DNA from 2 places in the Streptomyces sp. NBC_00872 genome. Region 2 is predicted to be linked to the other one. Evidence: riboswitches for the same ligand, from Rfam matches in the RefSeq annotation. Region 2 holds a riboswitch; the other holds the start of a gene.

Region 1 (15,249 bases), 4.8 Mb from region 2:
AGGTTCGCGCCGTCCACGTACACCTGGCCGCCCGCGTCGTGCACGGCCGCGCAGATGTCACGGATGTGCTCCTCGAACACCCCGTGCGTGGACGGGTAGGTGACCATCAGAACGGCCAGTTCGGGTCCGTGCTGGGCGATCTTGGCGTGCAGATCCTCCACATCGACGTCGCCATCCTCACGGGTCTTGACGACGACGACCTTCATCCCGGCCATCACCGCGCTCGCGGCGTTGGTGCCGTGCGCGGAGGACGGGATGAGACAGACGGTGCGCTGTGTGTCGCCGTTGGCCCGGTGGTAGGCCCGTACGGCCAGCAGCCCCGCCAGCTCGCCCTGCGAACCGGCGTTGGGCTGGAGGGACACCGCGTCATAGCCGGTGACCTCGGCGAGCCGCTCCTCCAGCTCCCTGATCAGCGTCAGATACCCCTGGGCCTGCTCGGCCGGCGCGAAGGGGTGCAGCGCCCCGAACTCGGGCCAGGTGACCGGCTCCATCTCGGTGGTCGCGTTCAGCTTCATCGTGCAGGAGCCGAGCGGGATCATGCCGCGGTCCAGCGCGTAGTCGCGGTCGGCGAGCTTGCGCAGATAGCGCAGCATCGCCGTCTCCGAGCGGTACTGGTGGAAGACGGGGTGCGTCAGATAGTCGTCGGTGCGCAGCAGCGCCGCGGGCAGGGCGTCGTCCGTCGTCGCGTCCAGCGCGTCGAGATCACCGTCGACACCGAAGGCGGTCCACACGGCGGTCAGTTGGGCGCGGCCGGTGGTCTCGTCACAGGCGAGGGAGATGTGGTCGGCGTCGACGAGATGGAGATTGACACCGTCCTCGCGGGCGGCGGCGACCACCTCGGCGGCCCGGCCGGGGACCCGGGCGGTGAGGGTGTCGAAGTACGCGTCGTGCACGATCTCGACCCCGCCCGCGCGCAGGCCCTCGGCGAGGAGCGTCGCGTACCGGTGGGTGCGCCGGGCGATGCCCCGCAGCCCCTCCGGGCCGTGGTAGACCGCGTACATGCCCGCCATGACGGCGAGCAGCACCTGCGCGGTGCAGATATTGCTGGTGGCCTTCTCGCGGCGGATGTGCTGCTCGCGGGTCTGGAGCGCCAGCCGGTACGCCTTGTTCCCGTCGGCGTCCACCGAGACCCCGACGAGCCGGCCCGGCAGGCTGCGCGCGAACTTCTCCCGGACGGCCATGAATCCGGCGTGCGGTCCGCCGAAGCCCATCGGCACACCGAAGCGCTGGGTGGTGCCGACCGCGATGTCCGCGCCCAGTTCGCCGGGCGAGGTGAGCAGGGTCAGCGCGAGCAGATCGGCGGCGACGGTGACGATCGCGCCGAGGCCGTGCGCCTCCTCCACGACGGACCTGATGTCCCGTACGGCACCGGAGGCGCCCGGGTACTGGATCAGCACACCGAAGACACCCCGCTCGGCGGCCTCGGCCGGGATGCCCTCGCTCAGATCGGCGACCACGACCTCGACACCGGTCGGCTCGGCGCGGGTCCTGATCACGGCGACGGTCTGCGGCAGGGCGTCGGCGTCCACCAGGAAGACACCGCCCTTGACCTTGCCGACGCGGCGGGCGAGCGCCATCGCCTCGGCCGCCGCCGTGCCCTCGTCCAGCAGGGAGGCGCCCGAGGTCGGCAGACCGGTCAGCTCGGCGACGACGGTCTGGAAGTTCAGCAGCGCCTCCAGGCGCCCCTGCGAGATCTCCGGCTGATACGGCGTGTACGCGGTGTACCAGGCCGGGTTCTCCATCACATTGCGCAGGATCACCGGCGGCGTGAACGTGCCGTAGTAGCCGAGCCCGATCATCGGCGCCACCACGGCGTTGCGCGAGGCGAGCGTGCGCAGTTCGGCGAGGACCCCGGCCTCGGTGCGCGCGCCGGGGAGATTCAGCGCCTCCGCGCTCTTGATCGCGTCGGGCACCGCGGCGGTGGTCAGCTCGTCGAGCGAGCCGTAGCCGACCTGCGCCAGCATCTTCGCCTGCGCCCCGGCGTCGGGCCCTATGTGGCGCTGTTCGAAGGGGATTCCTCGCTCAAGCTGCGCGAGCGGAATGCGGTGGGCGGTCATCGGGAGGCCTCCTGGTCCGACACGACCTACGAGGGGCACCAGGACGCGGGTGCCCGGACGGCCTCCCCCTCTGTCATCTCAACCTGAGAGCTTCACCGGTCCGCCCCGCGGCGGGCCGGCTTTCACCGTCGGTGAGAGCGGATGCCGTCCGACGCCCGCCCTGCTTTCCAGAGTGACCTCGTCCGCGCGGTACGGGGGCCTGAGAGATTCCGGGGAGGATTTGCTCCTTCGGCGCCTCCGGTCGGTTCACCGGAGGACTCTCCCGCACGGGGTCAGCAGCCATCGCCAGACTACCAGCGAGGACTTCCGTACGACTGTCGAGTGGCCGACGCCCCGGTTGTGCACTTTTGTAGTGTTACGAGCATGTGCGACCAGTTGGAGGGACCGTGGAGACCGATATCGATCCGCGCAGTCTGATAGGCCGCAAGGCGTTCGACCGCGATGGCCACAGGCTCGGCACGGTGGACGAGGTGTATCTGGACGACGCCACCGGGGTACCGGAGTGGGCGGCGGTCCGTACCGGGCTCTTCAGCCGTGACGCCTTCGTCCCCCTCGCACCCAGCACGCTGGTGAACGACGCGCTCCAGGTGCCCTTCGAGCGCGCGCTGATCAAGGACGCCCCCGACTTCGGCGTCGGCCGCCATCTCTCCCCGGAGCAGGAGCTCCAGCTCTACCACCACTACGGTCTCGCGCTGCCCGAGCCGGAGCCGGAACCACCGGAGCGGCCCGCGTCGCTGTCCGAACGGGACTCCGAACGCGACTTCGGACGGCTGGCCGGCCAGGACGACTGAGACAGGGACGACCGGGGCGAGGACGACCGTCCGGACTCCGGCTGTCCGGGCCGGACCGATCCCGGCGGCTCCGGCACCAGGGGCAGCGGCTCGGAGAGCGCGAGCTCGGGATCGTCGACCCAGAACGTCTTCACCCGCCCTGGCGCGGATCCCGGCTCCTCGAACCGTACGGTCACGCGCCGCAGCCCACTGCCCTGCACCCAGCCCGCGCCGTACACGGCGTGCAGCACATCGTGTCCGGCCGGGAAGCGCCGCTCGGCCGGTGCCTCCGGCTCCTGGGCCGGGGCGCTCCCGTCCCCCTCCGGCGGTGATCCCACGGGCTCCACCGGCTCGTCCTGGGCGGCGGGAGTGGAGACGGCGGGCCGCTCGGCCGCGGCGGCCTGGGCGAAGAGATCCTCCTGCGTGAAGTCCGCGAGGCCCGTCACGCCCACCCCCAGCAGCCGTACCCCGCCGGTCGTGTCCACCGACTCCAGCAGCCGCCCCGCGGCCTCACGCACCACCCCGGGGTCGTCCGTGGGCCCGCGCAGCGTCTCCGAACGGGTCAGCGTCGAGAAGTCGTACCGCCGGACCTTGAGCACGACCGTCCGTCCCGAGTGCCCGGCCGCCCGCAGCCGCTGCACACACCGGTCCGCGAGCCGCTCCACCTCCACGCGCACCCGCACCCGGTCGTGCAGATCGACGTCGAAGGTGTCCTCGACCGACACGGACTTGGTCTCGCGCTCCGACACCACCGGCCGGTCGTCGTGCCCGAGCGCCATCCGGTACAGCGAGGCGCCGTGCGCCTTGCCCAGCAGCCGTACGAGTTCGTCCTCGCCCGCCTCGGCGAGCTCGGCGACCGTGGTCATCCCGGCCCGGCGCAGATGCTCACCCGTCGCGGGCCCCACCCCGGGCAGCGTCCGCACCGGCATCGGCCCCAGCAACTCGCGCTCCGTACCGGGCTCGATGAGAACGAGTCCATCGGGCTTGGCCTGCTCCGAGCCGATCTTCGCCAGCATCTTGGACCCGGCGAGCCCCACCGAGCCGGTCAGCCCGGTGACCGCCCTGATGTCCCCCCGCAGCCGCTCACCGGCCGCCAGCGCCGAGGCCGTGTCATGGGCCGATCCGCCGGCCTCCAGATCCACGAAGGCCTCGTCCAGACTCAGCGGCTCCACCAGCGGCGAGAGTCTCCCGAGCAGTTCCATGACCTGCTCGCTGATCGTGCGGTAGAGCGAGAACCGCGGCACCAGATACGCCGCGTTCGGCGCGAGCCGTCTCGCCTGGGCCATCGGCATCGCCGAATGCACCCCGAACCGCCGTGCCTCGTACGAGGCGGTCGAGACCACCCCGCGCGGGCCCAGACCGCCCACCACCACCGGTTTTCCGCGCAGACTCGGCTTCGCCGCCTGCTCGGCGGCGGCGAAGAAGGCATCCATGTCCAGATGCAGGATCGTCGGCGTGGATCTCACACCACCGATGCTGCCTCACACCACTGACAATCGGCCGGGAATTCCGGCCCCGGACAGTCTCCCGGCGGAAGTCGAAGCCCGGCGTCCCGCGCTCAGACGGCCCTGTCCCGGCGCCGCCGCGCCAGCTCGTCCGCGGGATTGTGACCGATCAGCGTCTCGCCGGTGTCGACGCGCTCCCCGTGGAGCTGCGACAGCGCGGCCTGGACATCCCGCCACACCACGCCCACGGCGATCCCGAAGACGCCCTGGCCGCCCTGGAGCAGCCTCACGACCTCGTCGGGCGAGGAGCACTCATGGACGGTCGCACCGTCGCTCATGAGCGTCATACGGTCCAGATCCTGGAAACCCCGGTCCCGCAGATGCTGGACGGCCGCCCTGATGTTCTGGAGCGCGACCCCGGTGTCCAGGAACCGCTTCACGATCTTGAGGACGACCACATCGCGGAAGCTGTACAGCCGCTGCGTACCCGATCCGTATGCCGGACGCACGCTGGGCTCGACCAGTCCCGTACGGGCCCAGTAGTCCAACTGGCGGTAGGTGATGCCGGCCGCCGCGCACGCGGTCGGGCCGCGGTATCCGACCGTCTCCGCACCGGGGTCGGCCGCACTGCCGTGAAGCGGATACGGACCGCCCGCCGCCGTACTGTCGCCGCTGCTTCTCACGCCGACCCCTCCGTCCTAGACCTGCCTTGTCGAAGGTAGGCAGTCACCCGGGGTGCGTCAACGATCGCCACACTCGCCACGCCGAGTGATAATCACCCTGAGAGTGGTTTCCCGTGCCCCTTTTCGGGGAAGGGCTGACCGAATGTGCTGACGGAGCCCGGCTCGGGACTCACCGGCGGCCACTACTGACTGTTGGTTCCGAAGTCCTCCGGCGAGATCTGGTCGAGGAACTCGCGGAACTTCTCCACCTCGTCCTCCTGCTCGTCCGGGATGGCGATACCGGCGTCGTCCAGCACCCCGTCACTGCCGTAGATCGGCGTACCCGTGCGCAGTGCCAGCGCTATGGCGTCGGACGGCCTGGCGCTCACCTCGACACCGCTGGCGAAGACCAGCTCCGCGTAGAAGACCCCTTCACGCAGGTCTGTGATCCTGACCTCGGTCAGCTCCTGACCCACCGCCTCAAGGACATCCTTGAAGAGATCGTGGGTCAGCGGCCGCGCCGGGGCCATGCCCTGCTGGGCGAAGGCAATGGCGGTCGCCTCCCCAGGTCCGATCCAAATGGGGAGGTACCGGTCGCCTCCCACTTCACGCAGGAGCACGATCGGTTGGTTGGAGGGCATTTCCACCCGGACACCCACAACGTCGAGCTCGTTCACACAGTAACCCTAGGACGTGCCCGGCAGGTTTGGGTAGTCGGGCTCCCCCGTGATCAGTGCTGCCGGACCCCGAGAGCCGTCCGGACAAGGGCCGCGTGGAGCCGTACCGAGAGCGCCGCCAGCTCCTTCGTGGTGGCCTCGGCATGGGCTCTGGTCTGCGGATTACGGTGCAGACGCAGCGGCGCCACCACCTGTTCGACCAGTCCCGCCTCACGCTCCGCGGCCGCCTTCATGGCCCGAAGATGCCTCGGTTCCAGGCCGAATCTCCCCAGATCCGAGACAAGTCTCGCGACCGTGACCGACTCGGCGTCGTACGCGCCGTCCGGCATCGGAGTGATGAGGCCGTAGGCCTCCCACTCGTCGAGTCTGCTCTCGCCCACCTCCACGGCGGCCAGCAGCTCCTCACGCCCGATCCTGGCCGCCGTCGGCCACTCGGGCTCCGGCTCGCCGAAGGTGTCCGCCGACGGCTGCCGCTGCGGCCCCGGAGGGCACGGCCGCGCGCCGCGGCCACGGGCGTCCAGATGCTCCCGGATGACCTTCAGCGGAAGATAGTGGTCCCGCTGCATCCGCAGGACCTGAGCCAGCCGCTCGACGTCCTCAGAACTGAACTTCCGGTAGCCGGAGGGAGTTCTGCGCGGCTCGACCAGTCCCTCCGCCTCCAGGAAACGGATCTTGGAGATGGAGACCTCGGGGAATTCCTCCCGGAGACGGCTGAGCACCACGCCGATACTCACCAGCGGGTGCCCCGTGGGGGCGGTGCCGTGTCCGGCACCGCCCGTCGGTGTTCGCAGCATGGACCTTCCCTGAGGGTCACACGCCCCGCTGGCTCGCGTAGAAGACCAGTCGGTACTTGCCGATCTGGACTTCGTCGCCGTTCGCCAGCAGGACCGAATCGATCCGCTCACGATTGACGTACGTACCGTTCAGGCTGCCCACGTCCGAGACGGTGAAGTGGCCGTCAGCACCCCTGCGGAACTCCACATGGCGGCGCGACACGGTCACGTCGTCAAGGAAGATGTCGCTCTGCGGATGACGGCCGGCCGTCGTCAGCTCACTGTCCAGCAGGAAGCGGCTGCCCGAATTCGGACCGCGACGCACCACCAGGAGCGCCGAACCCAGCGGCAGCGCGTCGACGGCCGCCTGCGCCTCCGGCGTGAGCGACGGCAGCGAGGTCTGGCCGGTGACTTCCGAGTCGTACGCCTCAAGACCCGAGATGGAGATCGTGGACGTCGTCTCCGAGGCGCGCTCGGCGGGCACCCCGCCCCGCAGCGGCGCACCGCAGTTGGAGCAGAACCGGCTCGATTCCGCGTTCTGGTGTCCGCACCTCGTACAGACCGGCAAGCCCGCCATCGTGGGATCCTCCTGCCGCGACCGCCCCGCCGGGGCAGATGATTGCCCGAAACCTATGCGGCCGGGACCTGCGGGGTCAACAGACGACGCGCCGGTGGACTCACCGCCCACCTGGTCGCGGAAGAGCGGGCGCTCACCGCTCTGCTCCTCGCTCTGACCCTGGCGCGACGCGCGATGGCGGGCCGAACCGCCGCCGTCCTCGCGTGCGCTCTTGCCGAACAACTTCCCAAACAACTTCACGGGCGATTCCCCTTGACCGAAACAGACCCGCCCGTGGGGCAGGACGAACCCTGAATGAACACACCTGCCGACCCGGACATCTTGACAACGTCCGTATCCACCGGACAGTTTCCACCACACACCACGCTGATCGTGCGCCGACCCCCCGCAAGCTCATGCCCGCGTCCGACAGCCGCCATGCACCACCGGGTCACCCCGACGACGACCGAGCGTAGTCAGGCCGCTTCGCCGGTCGCAAGGCGTCCACAACGATCTTCTCAGCCCGCGTCACCGTGGCCGTGGCCTGCTCCTTCTCCAGGGTCTGGACCACCCCGCCGGGAATGTTGAGGGCGGGCTCCAGATCCTGCGGCTTGCCGATGACCTCGAACTCGTACGGGGCCGTCACCGGCCTGCCGTCCACCTGGACGTCACCACCCGTACCCGAGAAGTATGTATCCGCGACCACGCGCACCCCGTCGACCTGGATGGCCTCCGCGCCCGCCGCCCGCAGCTCCTGGATCGCGTCGAGCAGCATGTCCGGCGCGACCGTGCCGCTCGGATCGCTGATCGTCAGCGTGATCCCGGGCCCCTGGGCCGCGGCCGTGCCGGCCAGGATGCCGAGCTGCTGCTCCTTCTCCAGCGTCTGCTTACGGGCCTCCTCGGCCTGGTCCGAGCTGTTCTCCAGCTCGGTGCGCTGGTCGTCCAGCCGCTGCTTCTCGTCCTCCAGCCGCTGGGTACGGTCGTCCAGCTCGTCCAGGATGCGCACCAGGTCCTCCTGGCGGGCGCCCCGCAGCGCGCTGTCGTCGTTGTTCGACCTGACCTGGATGGCGAGTCCGAGTCCGAGGACGAACAGCAGTACGGCGACGATGAGTTGGGCCCGGGTGACCCGCGGCGGCCACAGTCCCGCCGCCAACCGCTGCCGGCCGGTGAGCTGTTGGGGCCCGCCCTCCGGCGGGAGCCCCGTACCGGCCGTACCGGCGGCGCCGTCTTCGTTCCTGGGTGTCTCCACGCTGCTCATCGGCCTCACGCCCGGAAGACATGCCGGCGGATCGCGGCAGCGTTGGAGAAGATCCGGATACCGAACACGACCACCACGCCCGTGGACAACTGCGCACCCACGCCCAGCTTGTCGCCGAGGAAGACGATGAGCGCGGCCACCACCACGTTCGACAGGAAGGAGACCACGAACACCTTGTCCACGAAGATCCCGTCGAGCATGGCCCGCAGACCGCCGAAGACGGCGTCCAGGGCCGCGACGACGGCGATCGGCAGATAGGGCTCGACCACCGCCGGTACCTCGGGCCGGACCAACAGTCCGACCACGACTCCCACGACGAGGCCCAGTACGGCGATCACGATGTGCCCTTCCCGGTATCTGCCGTGCCCTGCCCGTCGCCCTTCCCGGCGTCGGTGGTCCCCGGCTCTGCTGTACGTACGATCAGGCTCGGCGCGGCAGGAAGACGCACCTCCTCCTGATCGGAGATGCTGGTGCGGATGTCGAAGTTCTGCTGCAACGAACGCAGATACCGCCCATCGGCACTGTCCTGGAACGCGGTGCTCAGCTTCTTCCCGTCCCCCACCGCGAGCACCGTGTACGGCGGGACCAGCGGCCTGTTGTCGACCAGTACGGCGTCACCGGCGGCCCGGATCGCGGACAGCGCCGTGAGCCGCTGGTCGTTGATGGCGATCGCTTCCGCGCCCGATTCCCACAGGCCGTTGACGACTCGCTGCATGTCCCGGTCGCGCACCCGGCCCGTGTCGGAGAAGCCGCTGCTCCCGCGCGGTCCGCCGCCGTCCGAACCCGACTCCTCGGCGTCGTCGACCACGAGCTTCACCCCGGGACCGCGCACCGGCGTCGCACCCGCCAGCAGGCCGGCCGTCCCTCCGGTGTCGCCTCCGTGCGCGCGCAGGGCGGCTCGCTGGCGCGCCCCCACCTCGGTACGGAGCTTCTCGACCGACTTCTCCAGCTCGTCGGCCGCCGCGGTCTCCGCGTCGATACGGTCGATCAGCTCTTCGCGCTCCTTGGCCACCACCGGCGCCGAGATCCGCGCCTGGGCCGCGCCCACCGTGACCACCAAAGCCGCCAGCACCAGACCCGCGGCGAGCCAGAGCTTCGCCCGGACCGTGCTCCGCGGACCGCCCTCCTCGGCGGCCCGGCGCGCCGTCGCCTCCGCGTACCCCTCGTCGAGGCTGTGGTCCATCACATTGTTCAGCAGCGACATCGACGCATCGGGGCGGGGTGGCGGAGAAGTGGTGCTCCGAATGGGGGGCGGCTGCGGCATGCCGCACATCGTCGCACGTCGCAGCCGCTACCGCCGAATGGCCCCACCGGTGTGCCGGACCGTCCCGTGGGAAAGGTCCGGCACACCGGTCTCATCCGGCAATTCGTCCCCGGAGAGATACCGAACTCCCGCGATACGCCCTAGTGACCGGCTCCGTCGACCACGGCCGACCACTCGTCGAGCAGCGCCTGGGCCGAGGCGTCGTCAGGACCCTCCGCCCACAGATGGGTGATGGCCTCGGCGGGGTCGGGCAGGACCATCACCCAGCGGCCGTCGGCCTCCACCACCCGTACACCGTCGGTCGTGTCCACCTGCCGGTCCCCGGCCGCCTCCACGACACTGCGCATCACCAGTCCCTTGACCGCCCACGGTGTGGCCAGATCACGGCGCAGCACATGGGCACGGGGGATACGGGCGTCGATCTGGCTGAGGGTGAGCTGGGTACGCGCCACCAGACCGATCAGCCGCACAAAGGCCGCCGTACCGTCGAGGACACTGCTGAACTCCGGCACGATGAAGGCACCACGTCCGTCACCGCCGAAGATCGTCGACTCCTCGCGGCCCACCCGGGTCAGATCGTCCGGCGAGGTGGTCGTCCACGCCACCTGGGTGCCGTGGTACGCGGCGACCTGCTCGGCGATGCGTGTCGTCGTCACCGGTAGCGCCACCCGCCCGCTGCGCCGCTCGGCGGCGACCAGATCGAGCAGCACCAGCAGGGCGCGGTCGTCCTCGATGATCCGCCCCCGCTCGTCGACCAGCGACAGCCGCTCGCCCACGGGGTCGAACCGCACCCCGAACGCGGCGCGCGCCGAAGCGACGATCTCACCGAGTCTGACCAGTCCGGACCGTCGGGATTCGGCCGTCTCCGTCGGCCTGGACTCGTCGAGACCCGGGTTGATGGTCAGCGCGTCGACACCGAGCCGGCCCAGCAGGCTGGGCAGAACGAGCCCCGCGCTGCCGTTGGACGCGTCGACGACGACCTTGAGGGCCGCCTCGGAGATCCCCGTCGTATCGACATTGCGCAGCAGCGAGCCCGTGTACGAGTCGAAGACGCTGGCCGGGAAGTGCAGATCGCCGATCTCACCGGGGAACGCGCGGCGGTACTCCTGGCGCGCGTACACCCGGTCCAGCTTGCGCTGGCCCGCCTGGGAGAGATCCGCGCCCCGCTCGTCGAAGAACATGATGTCCACGGAGTCCGGCACACCCGGTGAGGTACGGATCATGATGCCGCCGGCGCTGCCGCGGGCCGTCTGCTGACGGGCGACGGGCAGCGGTACGTTCTCCAGGTCCCGTACGTCGATGGCGCTGGACTGGAGCGAGGAGATCACGGCCCGCTTCAGCGCACGGGCACCACGCGAGTGGTCACGCGCCGTGGTGACGGTGGAGCCCTTCTTGAGGGTGGTGGCGTACGCGCCCGCCAGCCGCACCACGACTTCCGGTGTGATCTCGACGTTCAGGATGCCGGAGACACCGCGGGCGCCGAAGAGATGCGCCTGTCCCCGGGACTCCCAGATCACCGAGGTGTTGACAAAGGCACCGGCCTCGATGGTCTTGAACGGATAGACCCGCACATTGCCCTGGATGATCGATTCCTCGCCGACCAGGCACTCGTCACCGATGACCGCCCCGTCCTCGACCCGGGCCGCCCGCATGATGTCGGTGTTCCTGCCGACCACACAGCCGCGCAGATTGCTGTGCTGACCGATGTAGACGTTGTCGTGGACGACGGCTCTGTGCAGGAACGCACCGGTCTTGACCACCACGTTGGATCCGACGACGGTGTGCTCACGGATCTCCGCGTCGGCCTCGACCTTGGCGTAGTCACCGATGTAGAGCGGCCCTCGCAGAACGGCGTCGGGGTGGACCTCGGCGCCCTCGGCGACCCAGACGCCGGGCGAGATCTCGAAACCGTCGATGTCGACGTCGACCTTGCCTTCCAGTACATCGGCCTGGGCCTTCACATAGCTCTCATGTGTGCCGACGTCCTCCCAGTAGCCCTCGGCGATATAGCCGTAGACCTTCTTGCCCTCCTTCATGAGCTGAGGGAAGACATCTCCGGACCAGTCGACGGAGACATCGGCCTCGACGTAGTCGAAGACCTCGGGCTCCATCACATAGATACCGGTATTGACGGTGTCCGAGAAGACCTGGCCCCAGGTGGGCTTCTCCAGGAAGCGCTCGACCTTTCCTTCTTCGTCCACGATCGTGATGCCGAATTCCAGAGGATTCGGCACCCGGGTCAGACACACCGTCACCAGTGCGCCCTTCTCCTTGTGGAAGGCGATGAGGTCGGTCAGATCGAAGTCGGTGAGCGCGTCGCCGGAAATGACGAGGAAGGCATCGTCCTTCAGCGCTTCCTCGGCGTTCTTGACGCTCCCCGCGGTGCCGAGCGGCTTCTCCTCGTTGGCGTAGGTGAGCTCCATGCCGAGCTCTTCACCGTCGCCGAAATAATTCTTGACGAGGGAGGCAAGGAATTGCACGGTTACGACGGTCTCGCTGAGCCCATGGCGCTTGAGCAACCGCAGTACGTGCTCCATGATCGGCCGATTCACCACCGGCAGGAGCGGTTTGGGCATACTCGAGGTCATAGGGCGAAGGCGAGTTCCTTCGCCACCAGCCATCACGACGGCCTTCATGTCGGAAGCGTCCTCCTTGAAGAGACGGTCTCGCCGACTTCACCCGTCCGGACAGCGGCCCCAAAACGTCAGGCGTGGGCCGGCGACACTGCACGGCTCACATCGACGAGCTAATCGGCCGCGGTGTCCGCCTTGACGAGCCGGCGGACCTGGACCACATACAGGATGCCTGCCCACCAATAGAGGGTCGTACCCCATCCGGCGAACGCCCATCCGAAAACTTCGGCGAGTGACGCAAGCCAACCACTTCCGTCACTGAGGAGCAGGAGCGGGAAGGCGTACATCAAGTTGAAGGTAGCCGCCTTCCCCAGGAAGTTCACCTGGGGCGGCGGATAGCCGTGCCTGCGAAGGATGCCCACCATCACCAGCAGCATCAGCTCGCGGGCCACAAGAGCCGCGGTGAGCCACAGTGGGAGGATCTCCCGCCAGGTGAGACCGACCAGGGTGGAAAGGATGTATAGCCGGTCCGCGGCGGGGTCCAGAAGCCGGCCGAGACTGCTGATCTGGTTCCAGCGACGGGCGAGCTTGCCGTCGAGATAGTCGCTGACACCGCTCAGCATCAGCACCAGCAACGCCCAGCCGTCGCTGTTCGGTCCCCCGAACTCGGGGCGGAGAATCAGCCACAGGAAGAGGGGGACGCCGACGAGACGGGCCATGCTGAGGATGTTGGGGATGGTGAGCACCCGGTCCGTCTGAACGCGAGTCTCCTGGACCTCCACCCGGGGGCCTCCTGTGTGGAACGTGCCAATGATGCCTCCTGACCCTACCCTCAGCGCCGGCGGCCCAGCGCAAGGGGGTAGCAACCGGACATCGGAGGCACGGACACAACGGGTGCGACGGGCACGCGAACACGGTCCCGGAAAGTCCTGGAACGCAGAAGTGCCCCGTACCGGATAACCGGCACAGGGCACTTCACACAATAATTGTTCGGCGGCGTCCTACTCTCCCACAGGGTCCCCCCTGCAGTACCATCGGCGCTGTGAGGCTTAGCTTCCGGGTTCGGAATGTAACCGGGCGTTTCCCTCACGCCATGACCACCGAAACACTGTAAAACAACAACCAACCGGATAACACACAGCTGTTCATTGTCTCAGAACTAACACAGTGGACGCGAGCAACTGAGGACAAGCCCTCGGCCTATTAGTACCGGTCAACTCCACCAGTCACCTGGCTTCCATATCCGGCCTATCAACCCAGTCGTCTACTGGGAGCCTTAACCCCTCAAAGGGGGTGGGAGTCCTCATCTCGAAGCAGGCTTCCCGCTTAGATGCTTTCAGCGGTTATCCCTCCCGAACGTAGCCAACCAGCCATGCCCTTGGCAGAACAACTGGCACACCAGAGGTTCGTCCGTCCCGGTCCTCTCGTACTAGGGACAGCCCTTCTCAAGACTCCTACGCGCACAGCGGATAGGGACCGAACTGTCTCACGACGTTCTAAACCCAGCTCGCGTACCGCTTTAATGGGCGAACAGCCCAACCCTTGGGACCGACTCCAGCCCCAGGATGCGACGAGCCGACATCGAGGTGCCAAACCATCCCGTCGATATGGACTCTTGGGGAAGATCAGCCTGTTATCCCCGGGGTACCTTTTATCCGTTGAGCGACGGCGCTTCCACAAGCCACCGCCGGATCACTAGTCCCGACTTTCGTCCCTGCTCGACCCGTCGGTCTCACAGTCAAGCTCCCTTGTGCACTTACACTCAACACCTGATTACCAACCAGGCTGAGGGAACCTTTGGGCGCCTCCGTTACCCTTTAGGAGGCAACCGCCCCAGTTAAACTACCCATCAGACACTGTCCCTGATCCGGATCACGGACCCAGGTTAGACATCCAGCACGACCAGAGTGGTATTTCAACGACGACTCCACCCATACTGGCGTATGAGCTTCAAAGTCTCCCACCTATCCTACACAAGCCGAACCGAACACCAATATCAAACTGTAGTAAAGGTCCCGGGGTCTTTCCGTCCTGCTGCGCGAAACGAGCATCTTTACTCGTAATGCAATTTCACCGGGCCTATGGTTGAGACAGTCGAGAAGTCGTTACGCCATTCGTGCAGGTCGGAACTTACCCGACAAGGAATTTCGCTACCTTAGGATGGTTATAGTTACCACCGCCGTTTACTGGCGCTTAAGTTCTCAGCCTCGCCAACCCGAAGATTGACTAACCGGTCCCCTTAACGTTCCAGCACCGGGCAGGCGTCAGTCCGTATACATCGCCTTACGGCTTCGCACGGACCTGTGTTTTTAGTAAACAGTCGCTTCTCGCTGGTCTCTGCGGCCACCCCAAGCTCAAGGAGTAAATCCCATCACCCAGTGTGGCCCCCCTTCTCCCGAAGTTACGGGGGCATTTTGCCGAGTTCCTTAACCATAGTTCACCCGAACGCCTCGGTATTCTCTACCAGACCACCTGAGTCGGTTTAGGGTACGGGCCGCCATGAAACTCGCTAGAGGCTTTTCTCGACAGCATAGGATCATCCACTTCACCACAATCGGCTCGGCATCAGGTCTCAGACACATGTTGCACGGATTTACCTGCACAACGCCCTACACCCTTACCCCGGGACAACCACCGCCCGGGATGGACTACCTTCCTGCGTCACCCCATCGCTTACCTACTACCACCTCGGTTCAGCGGCTCCACCACTCCCCTCAACTCCGAAGAGATCAGGGCGGCTTCACGGCCTTAGCATTAATGGATTCGATACTGGGCGTTTCAAAGCGGGTACCGGAATATCAACCGGTTGTCCATCGACTACGCCTGTCGGCCTCGCCTTAGGTCCCGACTTACCCTGGGCAGATCAGCTTGACCCAGGAACCCTTAGTCAATCGGCGCACACGTTTCCCACGTGTGTATCGCTACTCATGCCTGCATTCTCACTCGTGAACCGTCCACCACTCGCTTACGCGGCGGCTTCACCCGGCACACGACGCTCCCCTACCCATCACAACAGGCGTTAGCCCTATATGCTGCAATGACACGACTTCGGCGGTACGCTTGAGCCCCGCTACATTGTCGGCGCGGAATCACTTGACCAGTGAGCTATTACGCACTCTTTCAAGGATGGCTGCTTCTAAGCCAACCTCCTGGTTGTCTCTGCGACTCCACATCCTTTCCCACTTAGCGTACGCTTAGGGGCCTTAGTCGATGC
Region 2 (15,249 bases):
CCTGCCGGGGCTGACGAGGACGGGGGAGCCTCGATCGGCTGCGCCCGGCAGGTACGGGAGTCGGGTGGGTCAGCGTGGTGCGGCGCCGGGGCGAGCGGGGCGGGTCACGTCTGGCGCCAGGTCCGCCAGGGGCGGGTGATGATCTCCCGGTAGGTGTGGTGGGACGGGTTCTGGCCGCAGTGCCGCAGCACCCAGTCCTGCGGCACTGCGAAGTCCTCGCTCGTCGGGGACATCTCTTCGTCCACGGCGCACTGCATCGCGTACAGGACCGGCTCCGCGTCCGGTTCGCGGTCGGGCTGGAGAGTCCAGGTCTCGTAGCGCAGGACCGAGCGAGGGGTCACCGTCCCCACCCCCGGTTAGCCACGGCAACCTTCGCGCTCAACTTCTCCGTCGGAGTCGGCGTGCGTACGTCCTCGGGCGGCACGTCCCACTCCCGGCCACCGCGTGGCGGTCGAAGCTGCACGTACGGTCCTACATGCCCCATCACCACGCCCACCTTGCCGTTTCGTCGGTCGACCACCAGGGCGCCGGCATCGGGCGAGGCGGTGTGCCCGTCGGCATCAGGGGTGGGAGCCGTCATCGTGACCACCCCGGCGAGGCGGCGCGCGACCGGGCGTGCAGTCGCAGGGCGGGAGCACATGGGGTGGCGCTCATGCGCACGGTGACGCTCCTCGGCGGCGTTGATGCGTGCCCCTGGGCCTGTTGGTGCCGCAGGGTCGGCACCGATCCTCACGCCGGTCACCGGGACGGAGGAACCTCCACCAAACCCCACTTCGGGACGTCCCGCGCCGTGTAGAACGTCCCTGGTGCCGTCCTGGGACGAAGGGGGAGACTCGTGCCGAACGAGAGACTACGAGCCGTCATGGCGGCGGGAGGCTGGACGTACGCCGCACTCGCTCAGCAGGTCGAGGTCGACCCCAAGTCGGTCGAGCGCTGGGTGAACCTCGGGCGTATCCCACGTCGTGCCACCGCCCTCCAGGCGGCCAAGGCCCTGGGAGAAGACGTGCACGCACTCTGGCCGGCGCTCCGCCAGGCCCGCCCCGCCCGCGCCATCAGCCCCGAACTGGTCGCGCTCTACGAGCAGCGGGCCGACCTCCCCGTCTCGGCGTTCACCGACCTGATGGCCCAGGCACGGGAACGGATCGACATCCTCGTCTACGCGGCGGTCTTCCTCCACGAGGCGTACCCGCGGCTGAACGAACTCCTCACCGAACGCGCCGCCCAAGGCTGCACCGTCCGCATCGCGATCGGGGACCCAGACAGCGACAACGTCCAAGCCCGCGGCCAGGAAGAGCGGTTCGGCCACGGCATCGAATCCCGCTGCCGCCTCGCACTCATGCACTACAAGCCGCTCGCCGGCACCCCGGGCATCGACGTCCGCACCCACGAAACCACGCTCTACAACTCCCTCTACCGCGCCGACGACCAGCAACTCGTCAACGCCCACGTCTGGGGCGTCAACGCCTACGCCGCCCCCGTATGGCACCTTCGCCGACACGAGACAGGCGGCATGTTCGACACCTACGCCGACAGCTTCGACTCCGTGTGGACGACCGCAACCCCCGTACGAGAGGAAGGCTGACCGTGGCCCGCACCGAGTACTACGACGACCCGAACGCGCCCAAGCCGAACAGCATGGTCGTCGCCGCGTCCGCCGTCGTCACCGACGATCACGGGCGCATCCTCCTCCAGCGCCGACGCGACAACGACCTATGGGCCCTGCCCGGAGGCGGCATGGACCTCACCGACTCCCTGCCCGGCACCGCCGCCCGCGAAGTCAAGGAGGAGACCGGCCTCGACGTCGAGATCACGGGCCTGGTCGGGACCTACACCGACCCGAAACACATCATCGCCTACACCGACGGCGAGGTCCGCCGCCAGTTCAACGTCTGCTTCACCGCCCGCATCACCGGCGGCCGACTGGAGATCTCCGACGAGTCCACCGAGCTCCGGTTCGTGCCGCCGGAAGAGATCGAGCAGTTGCCGATGCGCCACACCCAACGACTCAGGCTCCAGCACTTCCTGGAACACCGCGAGAAGCCGTACCTGGGCTGAACCGCCTGACGGCAGTAGCGACGGCAACAACCACGGATTTCCCCGCACAACCACGGACACCAGTGGAACGCAAAACGCACGCTGACCAGCGAAGAAGCAGGTAGAGGGGTACTGCGTAGCACACGTACTATGTGCTGGCGGGCACCACGCCGATCCTGGTGCATAACACGTGCGGGCCAGCTGACGTGATGGTTACTGAGGTTGAACTCGTGGTGTCGTGCCATTGCTCAGGTAGGCCTGATGGTCAGGCCGGTCTCGGCGAGGCAGCCGTCTATGAGGTGACTGCGGTACTGAATGTGCCGTAGGCCGTGTCGGATGCGCTGGACGAGGTGTTCGGGGGTGCGGAAGGCGACGTTGGAGAGCCAGCCGCGCCGCAGGAGTGACCAGATCCCTTCGACCGGGTTGAGGTCGGGTGCGTAGGGCGGCAGATAGAAGATGGTCAGCCAGTCCCGGGACGCGGCGAACTCCCGCAGGCCGGCGGCCTTGTGGACGTTGAGGTTGTCCCAGACGAGCACGATCGGGCCGCGGAGCTGCTGGTGTGCGGAGATCAGCAGGTCGCGGTAGTCACGCCAGGAGAAGCTCTTGCGGCCGTCGCGGCGGCCGTCGTCCCGGCGTGGCCGGTAGATCAGCCTCGACCGGTGGCCGGGTTTGTAGCAGGTCAGCGCGGCGATCGATATCCGCCTGCGGGAACGGCAGCGGACTCGCACCACCGGGGTCCGGCCACGCTGGGACCAGGTCTTCGCGTGCGGCGGCGTCATGGAGAATCCGGCTTCGTCCTCGAAGACGAGCCAGGCTCCACGGGCCGCCGCGAGCCTTCCGCGCAGGGCCACACCTCCTTGACCCACCCGGCTACCGCCTCGTCGTCCCGCTCCATCGCCCGTCGCGCCGGGACCTGGCAGGACCAGCCGTTGCGGACCAGGAGCTTGCGGACGCCCTGGACGGTGTAGGCCAGGTGGAAGCGCCGGCCGATCACCGTCTTGATCCGCGCCAGCGTCCATCGCTGGTCCTCCCAGCCGTGCGCGGCCGGCCCCTTGGCCAGCTCCGCCTCCAACTGCGCGAACTGCTTCTCGCTCAACCTCGGCACCGACGCCGGCCCCTGCGACCGCAGAGCCCTCAAACCGCCCTCGTCCCACACCCGCCGCCACCGCTGGACCGAGCGGACACCGACCCGCAGATCCCTGGCGATCACCGAACTCGCCTCGCCCTGGGCAAACCCCTCAGCCGCCCGGAGTCGTAACTCCTCACGGAACTGCTGCCGTTCGGCGGTCAGCCCGCCCCCTTGTGAATACCGCATGCCCCGGTGATACCGCAGCCAACGGACACCCGTCAGCCCCTACGACACCACGAGTTCAACCTCAGTAGCCTGGGATGCCGAAGGGACAGTTCAATCTCAAGGCCGCCGCATTGCAGAACCTCAGCGACAGCGGGGTGCTCTACAAAGCGCCGAATCCGGTTGCCCGCGATTCCTCGATAACCAACAATTATAAAGCGAATCTAATTGCTCGCGTATTTGATCAGTTTGGCTCCACCAATCCGGTGTTTGCGGCCGCTCTGAGGACTCGCCTTCTGACGCGAATGAACCCAGATCATGTTTGGGAACTTCAGTTGGGCGGTCCGGATGATGTGGGCAATCTGCATATTCTAGACGCGTTCACCAATCAGACGATTGGTCGTGAGATATGGGGGCAAATTAGAACCCTTCCTGACTATACGCCGATCCGAATTAATATTATGGGGCCGTCATGATCTCTCTTGAACTTCGCCAAGCCTTCGCAGTTGCTCGGGATGCGGTGCGGCTGGAGCCGGAGTGGGCCATGATGAATTCCATCCCGGAGGGGGTTCGTGGCGGCCCTGGCGCGGAGGAGGTTCCGGGGGATTACCTGGAGTTTCTTTCCGTGGCCAATGGGGCAATCTTCGGCAGGATCGTTATTTTTGATGCCGCGACTATCGGTGAGATGCAATTCTATGCTGACGAGACTGAAGGTGCGCCGGTTCGACTTGGGCGTGAGTCATGGTTTTGCTTCGGGAAAGTGAATGATGATCCTCTCTTTATTTCTCGGCGCGACGGTTCGGTGTGGGGTTTTCCCGATATGGGTATCATCTGGTGGCAGAGTGATATCTTCGAGCGCCTTGCGGGCGATCTTGATGAATTTCTTCTGAGGTGCGTATTTGGTCGCGGATACTTGTCTGTCTCGGGTGCTTCGGAAGGTGATCAGTGGTGGCGTTTGCTGACGCATACGGGCAGTGCCGAGTAGGGGATTACCATTTTGACGGCCGTCGGGCTGTGGCTGTGCTAGAAAGTGCTGTCGTCTATTGCGAGCGCACCTGTGGGAAGCGGACAGTTTTTGGCTTCGGGACTGTGCCATTCCAGTTCCTGGTCCGACTGTCAACCGGTAGCCGGACGCCATTTGGCAGCGCAATACTTCGCTTCGTCGTGGCGAAGTCGAGAAGCATCACTAACTCAAGGTTCTCGCGTAGGCGCCGGGTAGATCTTCCTGAAATGGAATCCTGTACCAGTTGGTCATGCTAAGCGCCTCGATGCGGGGGAAGAGACCTGGGGCCCGACTGACGGACCCTGCTGGTGATCGTTCTCCCAGGGACTTTCAGGGGCTTTCAGATCTGTCAGAGGGGCTTTCCAGGGTGAATCCGCTGCGCGTGCGGGGAGAGTCCGTGACAGAGCTGAAAGACGGGAAACCGCTGATCAGAGTGCGTTTCCTCAGCACTCGATGATGTTCACCGCGAGGCCGCCGCGTGCCGTCTCCTTGTATTTGACGGACATGTCCGCGCCCGTCTCCTTCATGGTCTTGATGACCTTGTCCAGGGAGACCTTGTGGCTGCCGTCGCCACGCAGGGCCATCTTCGCCGCCGTGACCGCCTTGACCGCCGCCATGCCGTTCCGTTCGATGCACGGGATCTGCACCAGACCGCCGACCGGGTCGCAGGTCAGGCCCAGGTTGTGTTCCATGCCGATCTCGGCCGCGTTCTCGACCTGTTCCGCGCTGCCGCCCAGGACCTCCGCGAGTGCGCCCGCCGCCATGGAGCAGGCGGAGCCCACCTCGCCCTGGCAGCCGACCTCGGCGCCGGAGATGGAGGCGTTCTCCTTGAAGAGCATGCCGATGGCGCCCGCCGCCAGCAGGAAGCGGACCACGTTCTCGTCCTTCTCCTCCGCCGTGGCGCCGCCCGCCGCGAAGTTCATGTAGTAGTGCAGGACCGCCGGGATGATGCCCGCGGCGCCGTTGGTGGGGGCGGTGACCACCCGGCCGCCCGCCGCGTTCTCCTCGTTCACGGCCATCGCGTAGAGCGTGATCCACTCCATGGCGTGCGCCTGCGGGTCGCCCTCGGCGCGCAGCTGGCGCGCGGAGTGGGCGGCGCGGCGGCGGACCTTCAGCCCGCCCGGCAGGATGCCCTCGCGGGCCATCCCGCGTGAGACGCACGCCTGCATCACCCGCCAGATCTCCAGCAGTCCGGCCCTGATCTCGTCCTCGGTGCGCCAGGCCTTCTCGTTCTCCATCATCAGCGCGGAGATCGACAGACCCGTCTCGCCCGACAGCCGCAGCAGCTCGTCACCCGTGCGGAAGGGGTGGGTCAGCACGGTGTCGTCGAGCTTGATCCGGTCCTCCCCCACCGCGTCCTCGTCCACCACGAACCCGCCGCCCACGGAGTAGTACGTCTTCTCCAGGAGGAGGCCGCCGTCGCCGTCGTAGGCGAGGACCGTCATCCCGTTGGCGTGGTACGGCAGGGCCTTGCGGCGGTGCAGGACCAGATCCGTAGCGGCGTCGAAGGCGATCTCGTGCACACCGAGCACATTGAGCCTGCCGCCGGCGCGGATACGTTCCGCCTGCTCGTCCGCGCTCTCCACGTCGACGGTGCGCGGGGAGTTGCCCTCCAGGCCGAGCAGAACGGCCTTCGGGGTGCCATGGCCATGGCCGGTCGCGCCGAGCGAGCCGTACAGCTCGGCGCGGATCGAGGCGGTGTGGGCGAGCAGGCCCTCGTTCTTCAGTCGGCGGGCGAACATCCGCGCCGCGCGCATCGGACCGACCGTATGGGAGCTGGACGGGCCGATACCGACCGAGAACAGGTCGAAGACCGAGATGGCCACGGGGGTGACTCCTTGCTGAGTGGTAGACGCCGTTGTCTGCCGGGGTGGTGCAGAGATGACGCGTACATACGGTTCGGGGCACCGCGCCGCACGGTCCAGTGTGCGCGGTGCCCCGTGAACCCCGGCCGAACGGATCACGTCGGACCGGGTGTTGCGGTGTATTCGAGCCGAACGCCACGTGGTCCGGGCCGAGTGCCACGGCCGGGCCGAGCGAACGCCACGATCGGGCCGGCCCGAATGCCACGGTCGGGCCGGACCGATCGCCCGGCTGGTTCGAGCCTGCTGGTTCGAGCCGGGTGGACGATCGGTCCGGGCCCTTGAGCCGGCCGTGGTTACTTCAGGCCGGGGTACAGCGGGTGCTTCACGGCCAGCGCGGAGACCCGCCCGGCCAGTTCGTCACGGTCGAACGACGGCTTGAGCGCCGTCGCGATGATCTCCGCGACCTCGGTGAAGTCCTCGGTGGTGAAGCCGCGGGTGGCCAGCGCCGGGGTGCCGATCCGCAGGCCCGAGGTGACCATCGGGGGACGCGGGTCGTTCGGGACGGCGTTGCGGTTGACCGTGATGCCGATCTCGTGGAGCCGGTCCTCCGCCTGCTGGCCGTCCAGCTCGGAGTCGCGCAGATCCACCAGGACCAGGTGCACGTCCGTACCGCCGGAGAGTACGGAGACGCCCGCCTCGGCCACATCCGGCTGGACCAGCCGCTCGGCGAGGATCCGGGCGCCCTCCAGGGTGCGCCGCTGGCGCTCCTTGAACTCCTCCGTCGCCGCGATCTTGAAGGAGACCGCCTTGCCCGCGATGACATGCTCCAGCGGGCCGCCCTGCTGACCCGGGAAGACCGCGGAGTTGATCTTCTTCGCCAGCTCCTTGGTGGAGAGGATCACACCGCCGCGCGGACCGCCCAGGGTCTTGTGCGTGGTCGTGGTGACGACATGCGCGTGCGGCACCGGGTTGGGGTGCAGCCCCGCCGCGACCAGACCGGCGAAGTGCGCCATGTCGACCATCAGATACGCGCCGACCTCGTCCGCGATCCGGCGGAACGCCGCGAAGTCGAGCTGACGGGGGTACGCCGACCAGCCGGCCACGATCAGCTTCGGACGGGACTCCTTGGCGAGCCGCTCGACCTCGGCCATGTCGATCTGGCCGGTCTCGCCGTCGACGTGGTAGGCGACGACGTTGTAGAGCTTGCCGGAGAAGTTGATCTTCATGCCATGGGTGAGGTGCCCGCCGTGGGCGAGGTTCAGACCCATGATCGTGTCGCCGGGGGAGAGCAGCGCGAACATCGCCGCCGCGTTCGCCTGGGCGCCCGAGTGCGGCTGTACGTTCGCGTGCTCGGCGCCGAACAGCGCCTTCACCCGGTCGATGGCGATCTGCTCGACCACATCGACATGCTCGCAGCCGCCGTAGTAGCGACGGCCGGGGTAGCCCTCGGCGTACTTGTTGGTCAGGACGGAGCCCTGCGCCTCCATGACCGCGACCGGGGCGAAGTTCTCCGAGGCGATCATTTCGAGCGTGGACTGCTGGCGGTGGAGCTCGGCGTCGACCGCGGCGGCGACGTCCGGGTCGATCTCATGGAGTGAGGAGTTCAGAAGCGACTTCGAAGACATCACAGTCCCTGGGGTGTCAGTGGCCGGAGCAGATCAGTTGCCGGAAAAGTCTCGGTACTCGTCGGCGGTGAGCAGATCGGACGGCTCTTCCGCCACGCGTACCTTGAACAGCCAGCCGCCTTCGAACGGAGCGGAGTTCACCAGTGAGGGGTCGTCCACCACGTCCTGGTTCGTCTCGGTGACGTCACCGGTCACCGGGGCGTAGAGATCGCTGACCGACTTGGTCGACTCCAGCTCCCCGCAGGACTCGCCCGCGGTCACCGTGTCACCGACCTCCGGGAGCTGGGCGAACACGACATCGCCGAGGGCGTTGGCCGCGTACTCGGTGATTCCGACCGTCGACACCCCGTCCTCGGGGTCGGTCAGCCACTCGTGCTCCTTGGTGTAGCGGAGCTGCTGGGGGTTGCTCATGACCTGAATTCTCCTGTACGCGGGGGAGTGGTGCGGAACGGCTGTCTTACGGAACGAGATGGAACGAGACGGAACGAGACCGGAACGGGATACGGCAGGGCGGCTTCGGGACCGCTCCGGGACCGCTCCGGGACGGTACCCGGACGGTTCCGGGGCGGTCCCTGGACGGCTCAGGAGCGGTCCAGGGACGGTACCGGGACCCGAGAGGACGACACCGGGGCGCCCGGGAAGGGCCCGGGAAGGCGGGACTCCAGGGCCCGGGAAGGCGGGACTCCGAAGTCGTCCGTATCACTTCTGGCGCTTGTAGAAAGGCAGCGCCACGACCTCGTACGGCTCGTGGGTGCCCCGGATGTCGACCCCGACGCCCGGCGTCCGCGGCCCGGCGTACGAGGCGTCGACGTACGCCATGGCGATCGGCCTGCCCAGGGTGGGGGAGGGAGCGCCCGAGGTGACCTCGCCGACGACCACGCCGTCGGCGACGACCTGATAGCCCGCCCGGGGGACCCGGCGGCCCTCGGCGACCAGACCGACCAGCTTGCGGGGCGGGGCGCTCGCGGCGCGCTCGGCCGCCGCCTCCAGGGCCTCGCGTCCGACGAAGGCGCCCTCGTTCGACGTCTTCCCGAACTTCACGACCCGGCCGAGGCCCGCGTCGAACGGGGTGAGACCGGTGGTCAGCTCGTTCCCGTACAGCGGCATCCCGGCCTCCAGCCGGAGGGTGTCGCGGCAGGAGAGCCCGCACGGCACCAGGCCGACGCCCTCGCCGGCCTCGGTCAGCGCCCGCCACAGCGTCTCCGCGTACTTGGGCTCGACGAACAGCTCGAAACCGTCCTCGCCGGTGTAGCCCGTCCGGGCGATCAGGGCCGGGACACCGGCCACGGTGCCCGGCAGACCCGCGTAGTACTTGAGCCCGTCCAGATCGGCGTCGGTCAGCGACTTGAGGATGCCCGGGGACCGCGGCCCCTGGACGGCCAGCAGCGCGTACGCGTCACGGTCGTCGCGCACCTCGGCGTCGAAGCCGTCCGCGCGGGCGGTCAGCGCGTCCAGCACGGTCTGGGCGTTGGAGGCGTTGGCGACGACCAGGAACTCGTCCTCGCCGAGGCGGTAGACGATCAGGTCGTCCAGGATCCCGCCGTCCTCCCGGCAGATCATGGTGTAGCGCGCGCGGCCCACGGCGACGGCGCCGATGTCGCCGACCAGCGCGTAGTCGAGCAGCCGCCCGGCGGCGGGTCCCGAGACGGTGATCTCGCCCATGTGCGAGAGATCGAAGAGCCCGGCCCTGGTCCGTACGGCGTTGTGCTCGTCGCGCTCGCTGCCGTACCGCAGCGGCATGTCCCAGCCCGCGAAGTCGGTCATGGTCGCGCCCAGCGCGCGGTGCGTGGCGTCGAGAGCGGTCGTACGGGGGGTACTGCTCGGCGGGGCGTGATTCATCGGAGTGGCTCCCAGGGCATGACGACGAGGACGGTCCTCCCCATCTGTCATCGGAACCTGAGAGGTTCACCACGACCACCCGTATCAGGGGTCATGACTTGCACCTTGGGTGGAGCCGCCGCACAGCGGCCCGCTTTTCAGATCTGCCTCATCCACGCGGTACGGGGCCTGAGAGATTCAAGGGAGGAACTTGCTCCTTCGGCGCCCGGCGCACACGGTGACCGGGACTCTCCCGCGCGGATTCAAACGGCCGGTATGCAGTTGGCGGGCACATCATCGCACGCATCCGGGTGGTTCGGAGCGCCTGGCCCGCAACTTGCCGGACGGCGTGAAAAGCTTGTAGCGCATTACCATTTCTTTACACTTTGTGGGCAAGGTTCATGGGCCAGACCGACTGAGCTGACAGGGGGGACGGCGAACATGTCGCAGAGGGCGGGGGCATATGTGACGACCGCGGGGGTGCCGGCGCAGCAGGGGGTGTCCGACCGGGAGGCCGTGGCGCGGCCCGTGGCGGTCGTACGGGACCTACGGGGGCGGCGGGGCCGGGTGCCGGAGTCCCTGGTCTTCACCTCGGGGGATCTGGTGGTGGTCTCCGGGCTGCCGGGCAGCGGCAAGTCCACCCTGATCCGGCGGGCCGCCGCGGGCGGCGGGATCGACTCGCAGGACGCCAGGGACCGCTGGGAGCGCAGACTGCCGGGCAGCCTCCCCTATGCCGTCTACCGACCGCTCGTCCGTATAGCGCATTACGCGGGACTGCGGCGCGCGCTCCGCTCCGGCGAGAGCGTGGTCGTGCACGACTGCGGTACGCAGAGATGGGTACGGCGCTGGCTGGCCCGTGAGGCCCGCAGACGGGGCCGCGGGCTCCATCTCGTCCTGCTGGACGTGGCACCGGAGGTGGCCCGCGAGGGCCAGCGGGAGCGTGGTCGCGGGGTCTCCGGCTACGCGTTCGCCCGTCATCGAAGGGCCGTCCGCCGTCTGCTGGGCGGTGCCGAGTCGGGCCGGCTGCCCAAGGGCTGTGCCACGGCGGTGCTCCTGGACAGGGACGCGGCGGGAGCGCTGGACCGGATCGTCTTCCCCCCGAAGCCCGGCCCCTGACCCCGAAGCCGGACCCGTGACGGCGCGGTGACCACCGCACGAGCGGGTACGGGCCCTCGCCTGCGGCGTTAGGGTGCTGCGGCAGGCACGAGGGTGGAGGAAGCGACTGTGAACACTGCATGGCCGGGCAATGAGCTGGAAGAGGTGCTCGCCGCCTCGCTCGGCAGCCGGGGGGCGGGCGGCCGGCTGGTGGAGGTGCTCGGACGCAGCGAGGTCTGGGTGCCGCTGCCCAACGGCGGGGGGCCGGACAGCCCCGGTCTCGATCTGCCGACCCTGGAGATAGAGGGCGCGCCCTATGTCCCGGTCTTCAGCTCCCAGCAGCAGTTCCTCCAGTGCGTCGGCGCCCATATGCCCTTCACCGTGGCGCCGGCCCGTGATTTCGCCCGGGGTCTGCCGCCGCAGCTCGGTATCGCGGTCAACCCGGGCGGCATGGTCGGACTGCCGCTGCCGCCGCCCGCCGTCGCCGAGCTGTGCCGGGCGGGACGGACCCCGCTCGACGGACAGGCGAGCGGCGGCCGGGTCAGGCTCTTCCAGCCGGACTGGCAGGAGGACCCGGTCGACTTCCTCTCCGCCGCCGCGGAGGAGTTCGAGACGTCCGGTGTGGTGCTCTCGGCCCGCCGCGCGCTCGCCAGCGTCGAGGGGGACTCCCCGGCGCTCTTCATCGGCGTACAGCTCTCGTCCTGGGAGGCCGCCGACCGCAACGCGCCGCTGGACGCGCTCGGGCGCGCGCTGGGGCGGGTAGGGGTGGGCTGGCCCGTCAATCTGATCCTGCTGGATGTGGCCCAGGACCCGGTGGGCGACTATCTCCTGGCGAAGGTGCGGCCGTTCTACCAGCGCGCGTAGAGGCGTCGGCCGCGGCGGTCGCGGGTACGAGAGGCGCGATACGCGAAGAGCGGCCGACCGGACGGAGCACAGGCCCCGTCCGGTCGCCGGCGGGGAGCGCACCGGCGTCAAGGGTGTGTCAGGACGGCCCCCTAAGCTGGTTTGATGGCTGGGCCCCCGTGTGCCGGTACGGGCCCTCCCGCACAGGGGCCGACGGGCTCCGGGGGTGCTGGCCGAATGGTGGATCGAAGAGGGGCGGGACCCAGAGTGAGCGCGTCAGGCACCGCGGCGGCCGGGCAGGTCGAGCAGATGCTGCGCCAGGTGACGCCAGGACGCTACGACGCGTACGAGGCGCTCCTCCAGGCTCTCGCCGACGACAGCGTCTGGATGCTGCTCTGGCACGGCCGGACCGGCTCACCGGACTCCCAGTACGGCAACATGGAGGTCGACGGGCTCGGGTACGCCCCGTGCGTCACCTCCGCCCAGGAACTCGCCGTCAGCGGCTGGACCCGCGCGCACGAGGTGGTCACCGGCCGCGACATCGCCCGCGCGCTCTACCCCGACCGCTGGGGCATCTGGCTCAACCCGCACGCGCCCGGCGGCGGGGTCGGCATCCCCTGGCTCGATCTGCGGCGGATCGCCACCGGGCTGGAGCGGATGCCCGCGGGACCGCTGCGGCTCTCCGAACCGGCCATCGCGCTTCCGCAGTTCTACGCCCTGCTCACCCAGAACGCCCACCGCACCCCCGCGGTCCGCTCGCTGCGCCGCGCCTGGGTGCAGCCGGCGCTCGGGGTGCCGTATCTGACGATCGGCCTCGATCTGTACGACACGAGCCCGGCGTCCGTCGACTCCGTACGCGCGATGATGCGGCAGTCGATCACGGCGGTCCCGGACGGACTGCCGGTGTCGACGGTGGCGATGTCCGACGAGTACGACCCGGTGACGATGTGGCTGCGGGCCAATTCCCGTCCGTTCTACGACCGTGAGGCGCACGCGGGGCCGGCACCGACCTCCGGATACGGCTATCCGCCGCCCGCTTCCCACGCGTACTGAGCGTCCGAGCGTCCCCCGCGTCCGCCGACGACCTGCCACGCACGATACGGATGCTCTGGTTCCGCCGTAGATCAGGCGAGTTGAGTCGTATGTCCGATCTGGTGGAATAGTGACCGAGTTGGTCCGCTGAGACGGGCGTGCCGTCCGGATAACGGAACACCTCTACCCGCATCACGTTTGAGCAAACATTCCCCGTTGGGGCTGGCGGGTGATCGCGAAGTGGTTGAAGACTCCGGGGAGCAGGTGGTCTCGGCCTAGTGTGCGATGCGCTGACAGAAGCAGTTCCCGCCACAGGGAGACCACGTGCGTCATGTGATGTGAAAGTGCCGCTACAGCGGCGGTCATGGGCCGGCCACCGTCGGCCGAGAGGGGTCTCCAGCGCAATGACGGCACCTATCGAGACCACCGGGTCGGCGGCGACAGCGCAGCCGGAAGCGGTCCTGGAGGGCGCCGGGGGCAAGCAGATCGAAGGCCGTTCGCTCGGCCGGATCGCGTGGACGCGTTTCAAGCGGGACAAGGTCGCCGTAGCGGGCGGCGTCATCGTGATCCTGCTGGTTCTTGTCGCCGTACTGTCCAAACCGATCCAGGCGGTGTTCGGTCTCGACCCCAACGCCTTCAACCAGGATCTGGTCGACCCCACCCTGCTGGCGCCCAAGGGGGGCTTCGGCGGTATGAGCTGGGATCACCCGCTGGGCGTCGAACCGCAGACCGGGCGTGACATCCTGGCCCGTATCATCGAGGGCTCCTGGGTCTCCCTGGTGGTCGCGGCCGGATCGACGTTGCTCTCGGTCGTCATCGGCGTCGTGATGGGCGTCGTGGCGGGTTTCTACGGCGGTTGGGTGGACAGTGCCATCAGCCGCATGATGGACACCTTCCTCGCCTTCCCGCTACTGCTTTTCGCGATCTCGATCTCGGCGTCGCTCCAGGGCGACGCGTTCGGTCTTGAGGGGCTTCCGCTCCGTATCGCCGTACTGATCTTCGTGATCGGCTTCTTCAGCTGGCCGTACATCGGCCGGATCGTGCGCGCGCAGACGCTCAGCCTGCGTGAGCGGGAGTTCGTGGAGGCGGCCCGGTCGCTGGGGGCGCGGGGGCCGTTCATCCTGTTCCGGGAGCTGCTGCCGAACCTGGTCGCGCCGATCCTCGTGTACTCCACCCTGCTCATCCCCACCAACATCCTCTTCGAGGCTTCCCTGAGCTTCCTGGGTGTGGGTATCGCTCCGCCACAGGCTTCATGGGGCGGCATGCTGTCCACCGCGGTCGACCTCTACCAGGTCGACCCGATGTTCATGATCATCCCCGGCATGGCGATCTTCATCACCGTGCTGGCTTTCAATCTGCTGGGGGACGGGCTGCGTGACGCACTCGACCCCCGTGGCAAGTAATAGCGGCCCTGCCGCATCGGTCAATCGAGGGGGCTTTCCTCAGGATGAACAGCAGAAAGACGGCAGCGGCCATCGCCGTGACGCTGGCCATGGCGCTCGGTGCGAGTGCCTGTGGCAGCTCCGACAAGAACGACAGTGACGGCAACAAGGGCGGCGGCAGCGCCAAGGCCGATGCCGCGATGTCGAGCATTGTCAACTCGACCGACAAGAAGGGGGGGACGGTCGTCTTCGAGCACTCCAGCGGCCCGGACTCCCTGGACCCGGGCAACACGTACTACGGCTGGGTGCAGAACTTCTCCCGCCTGTACGGCCGTTCCCTGGTCACCTTCAAGCCGGCCGCCGGCAAGGAAGGTCTCGAGGTCGTCCCCGACCTGGCGACCTCGCTCGGCAAGGCCAGCCCCGACGCCAAGACCTGGACGTACACGCTCCGCAAGGGCGTGAAGTACCAGGACGGCACCGAGGTCACCTCGAAGGACGTCAAGTACGCCATCGAGCGCAGCAACTTCGCGCCCGAGGCGCTGTCCAACGGCCCGACGTACTTCAAGGCCTACCTTGAGGGCGGCGACAAGTACAAGGGTCCGTACAAGGACAAGTCCCCCGAGGGTCTGAAGTCCATCGAGACCCCGGACGACTACACGATCACCTTCAAGCTCAACAAGCCGTTCGCGGACATGGACTACCTGGCCGCCTTCTCGCAGACCGCTCCGGTCCCGCAGAAGGCCGACAAGGGTGCCGAGTACGTCCAGAACATCGTCTCCTCGGGTCCGTACAAGTTCGACTCGTACAGCGAGAGCAGCGGTGCGACGCTCTCCCGGAACCCCGAGTGGGACCAGGCGAACGACCCGATCCGCAAGGCGCTGCCGGACAAGATCGAGCTGAAGCTCAACGTCAACGCGACGACGATCGACGAGCACCTGCTCAACGACACGATCACCGCGGACGTCGGCGGCACCGGTCTCCAGGCCAAGACGCAGCCGAAGGTGCTCGTCAAGGCGGACGAGAAGGCCAAGACGGACAACCCGTACGCGGGTGCGCTCCAGTACATGGCGATGAACGTCAACGTGAAGCCGTTCGACAACGTCGACTGCCGCAAGGCCGTCCAGTACGCGGTGGACAAGGCCGGTGCGGTCAACTCCATCGGTGGCTCGGTCAAGGGTGACCCGGCCAGCACGCTGATCCCGCCGTCGGTGAGCGGTTACAAGAAGTTCGACCTGTACGCGACGCCGGGCAGCAAGGGCGACGCGGCCAAGGCCAAGGAAGCGCTGACGGCCTGTGGCAAGCCGGGCGGCTTCAAGACCAC

What was found. Region 2 has a riboswitch for glycine ahead of gcvT (glycine cleavage system aminomethyltransferase GcvT). Riboswitches for the same ligand answer to the same signal wherever they lie in the genome.
Region 1: linked by a shared signal. The riboswitch ahead of gcvP (aminomethyl-transferring glycine dehydrogenase) and the one ahead of gcvT (glycine cleavage system aminomethyltransferase GcvT) in region 2 are both predicted to bind glycine.

What each region holds. Positions count from the first base shown of each region.
Region 1 is NZ_CP108806.1:7,573,675-7,588,923, reverse strand. It holds gene gcvP (aminomethyl-transferring glycine dehydrogenase) at 1-2,057, opposite strand, end outside; glycine riboswitch at 2,235-2,332, opposite strand; gene OG214_RS32475 (PRC-barrel domain-containing protein) at 2,444-2,848, shown strand; gene OG214_RS32470 (DNA polymerase IV) at 2,737-4,293, opposite strand; gene OG214_RS32465 (MerR family transcriptional regulator) at 4,386-4,955, opposite strand; gene OG214_RS32460 (bifunctional nuclease family protein) at 5,138-5,611, opposite strand; gene OG214_RS32455 (MerR family transcriptional regulator) at 5,665-6,405, opposite strand; gene OG214_RS32450 (FHA domain-containing protein) at 6,422-7,243, opposite strand; gene OG214_RS32445 (DUF881 domain-containing protein) at 7,392-8,198, opposite strand; gene OG214_RS32440 (small basic family protein) at 8,204-8,536, opposite strand; gene OG214_RS32435 (DUF881 domain-containing protein) at 8,533-9,462, opposite strand; gene OG214_RS32430 (mannose-1-phosphate guanyltransferase) at 9,603-12,098, opposite strand; gene OG214_RS32425 (CDP-alcohol phosphatidyltransferase family protein) at 12,209-12,817, opposite strand; rRNA gene rrf (5S ribosomal RNA) at 13,024-13,140, opposite strand; rRNA gene OG214_RS32415 (23S ribosomal RNA) at 13,219-15,249, opposite strand, start outside.
Region 2 is NZ_CP108806.1:2,724,208-2,739,456, reverse strand. It holds gene OG214_RS11635 (hypothetical protein) at 105-350, opposite strand; gene OG214_RS11630 (hypothetical protein) at 338-580, opposite strand; gene OG214_RS11625 (XRE family transcriptional regulator) at 863-1,582, shown strand; gene OG214_RS11620 (NUDIX domain-containing protein) at 1,585-2,055, shown strand; gene OG214_RS11615 (transposase) at 2,283-2,813, opposite strand; gene OG214_RS11610 (winged helix-turn-helix domain-containing protein) at 2,810-3,349, opposite strand; gene OG214_RS11605 (hypothetical protein) at 3,424-3,801, shown strand; gene OG214_RS11600 (hypothetical protein) at 3,798-4,310, shown strand; gene OG214_RS11595 (L-serine ammonia-lyase) at 4,772-6,154, opposite strand; gene glyA (serine hydroxymethyltransferase) at 6,487-7,758, opposite strand; gene gcvH (glycine cleavage system protein GcvH) at 7,792-8,169, opposite strand; gene gcvT (glycine cleavage system aminomethyltransferase GcvT) at 8,458-9,597, opposite strand; glycine riboswitch at 9,745-9,842, opposite strand; gene OG214_RS11575 (AAA family ATPase) at 10,018-10,692, shown strand; gene OG214_RS11570 (enhanced serine sensitivity protein SseB) at 10,801-11,535, shown strand; gene OG214_RS11565 (enhanced serine sensitivity protein SseB C-terminal domain-containing protein) at 11,782-12,567, shown strand; gene OG214_RS11560 (ABC transporter permease) at 12,951-13,949, shown strand; gene OG214_RS11555 (ABC transporter substrate-binding protein) at 13,994-15,249, shown strand, end outside.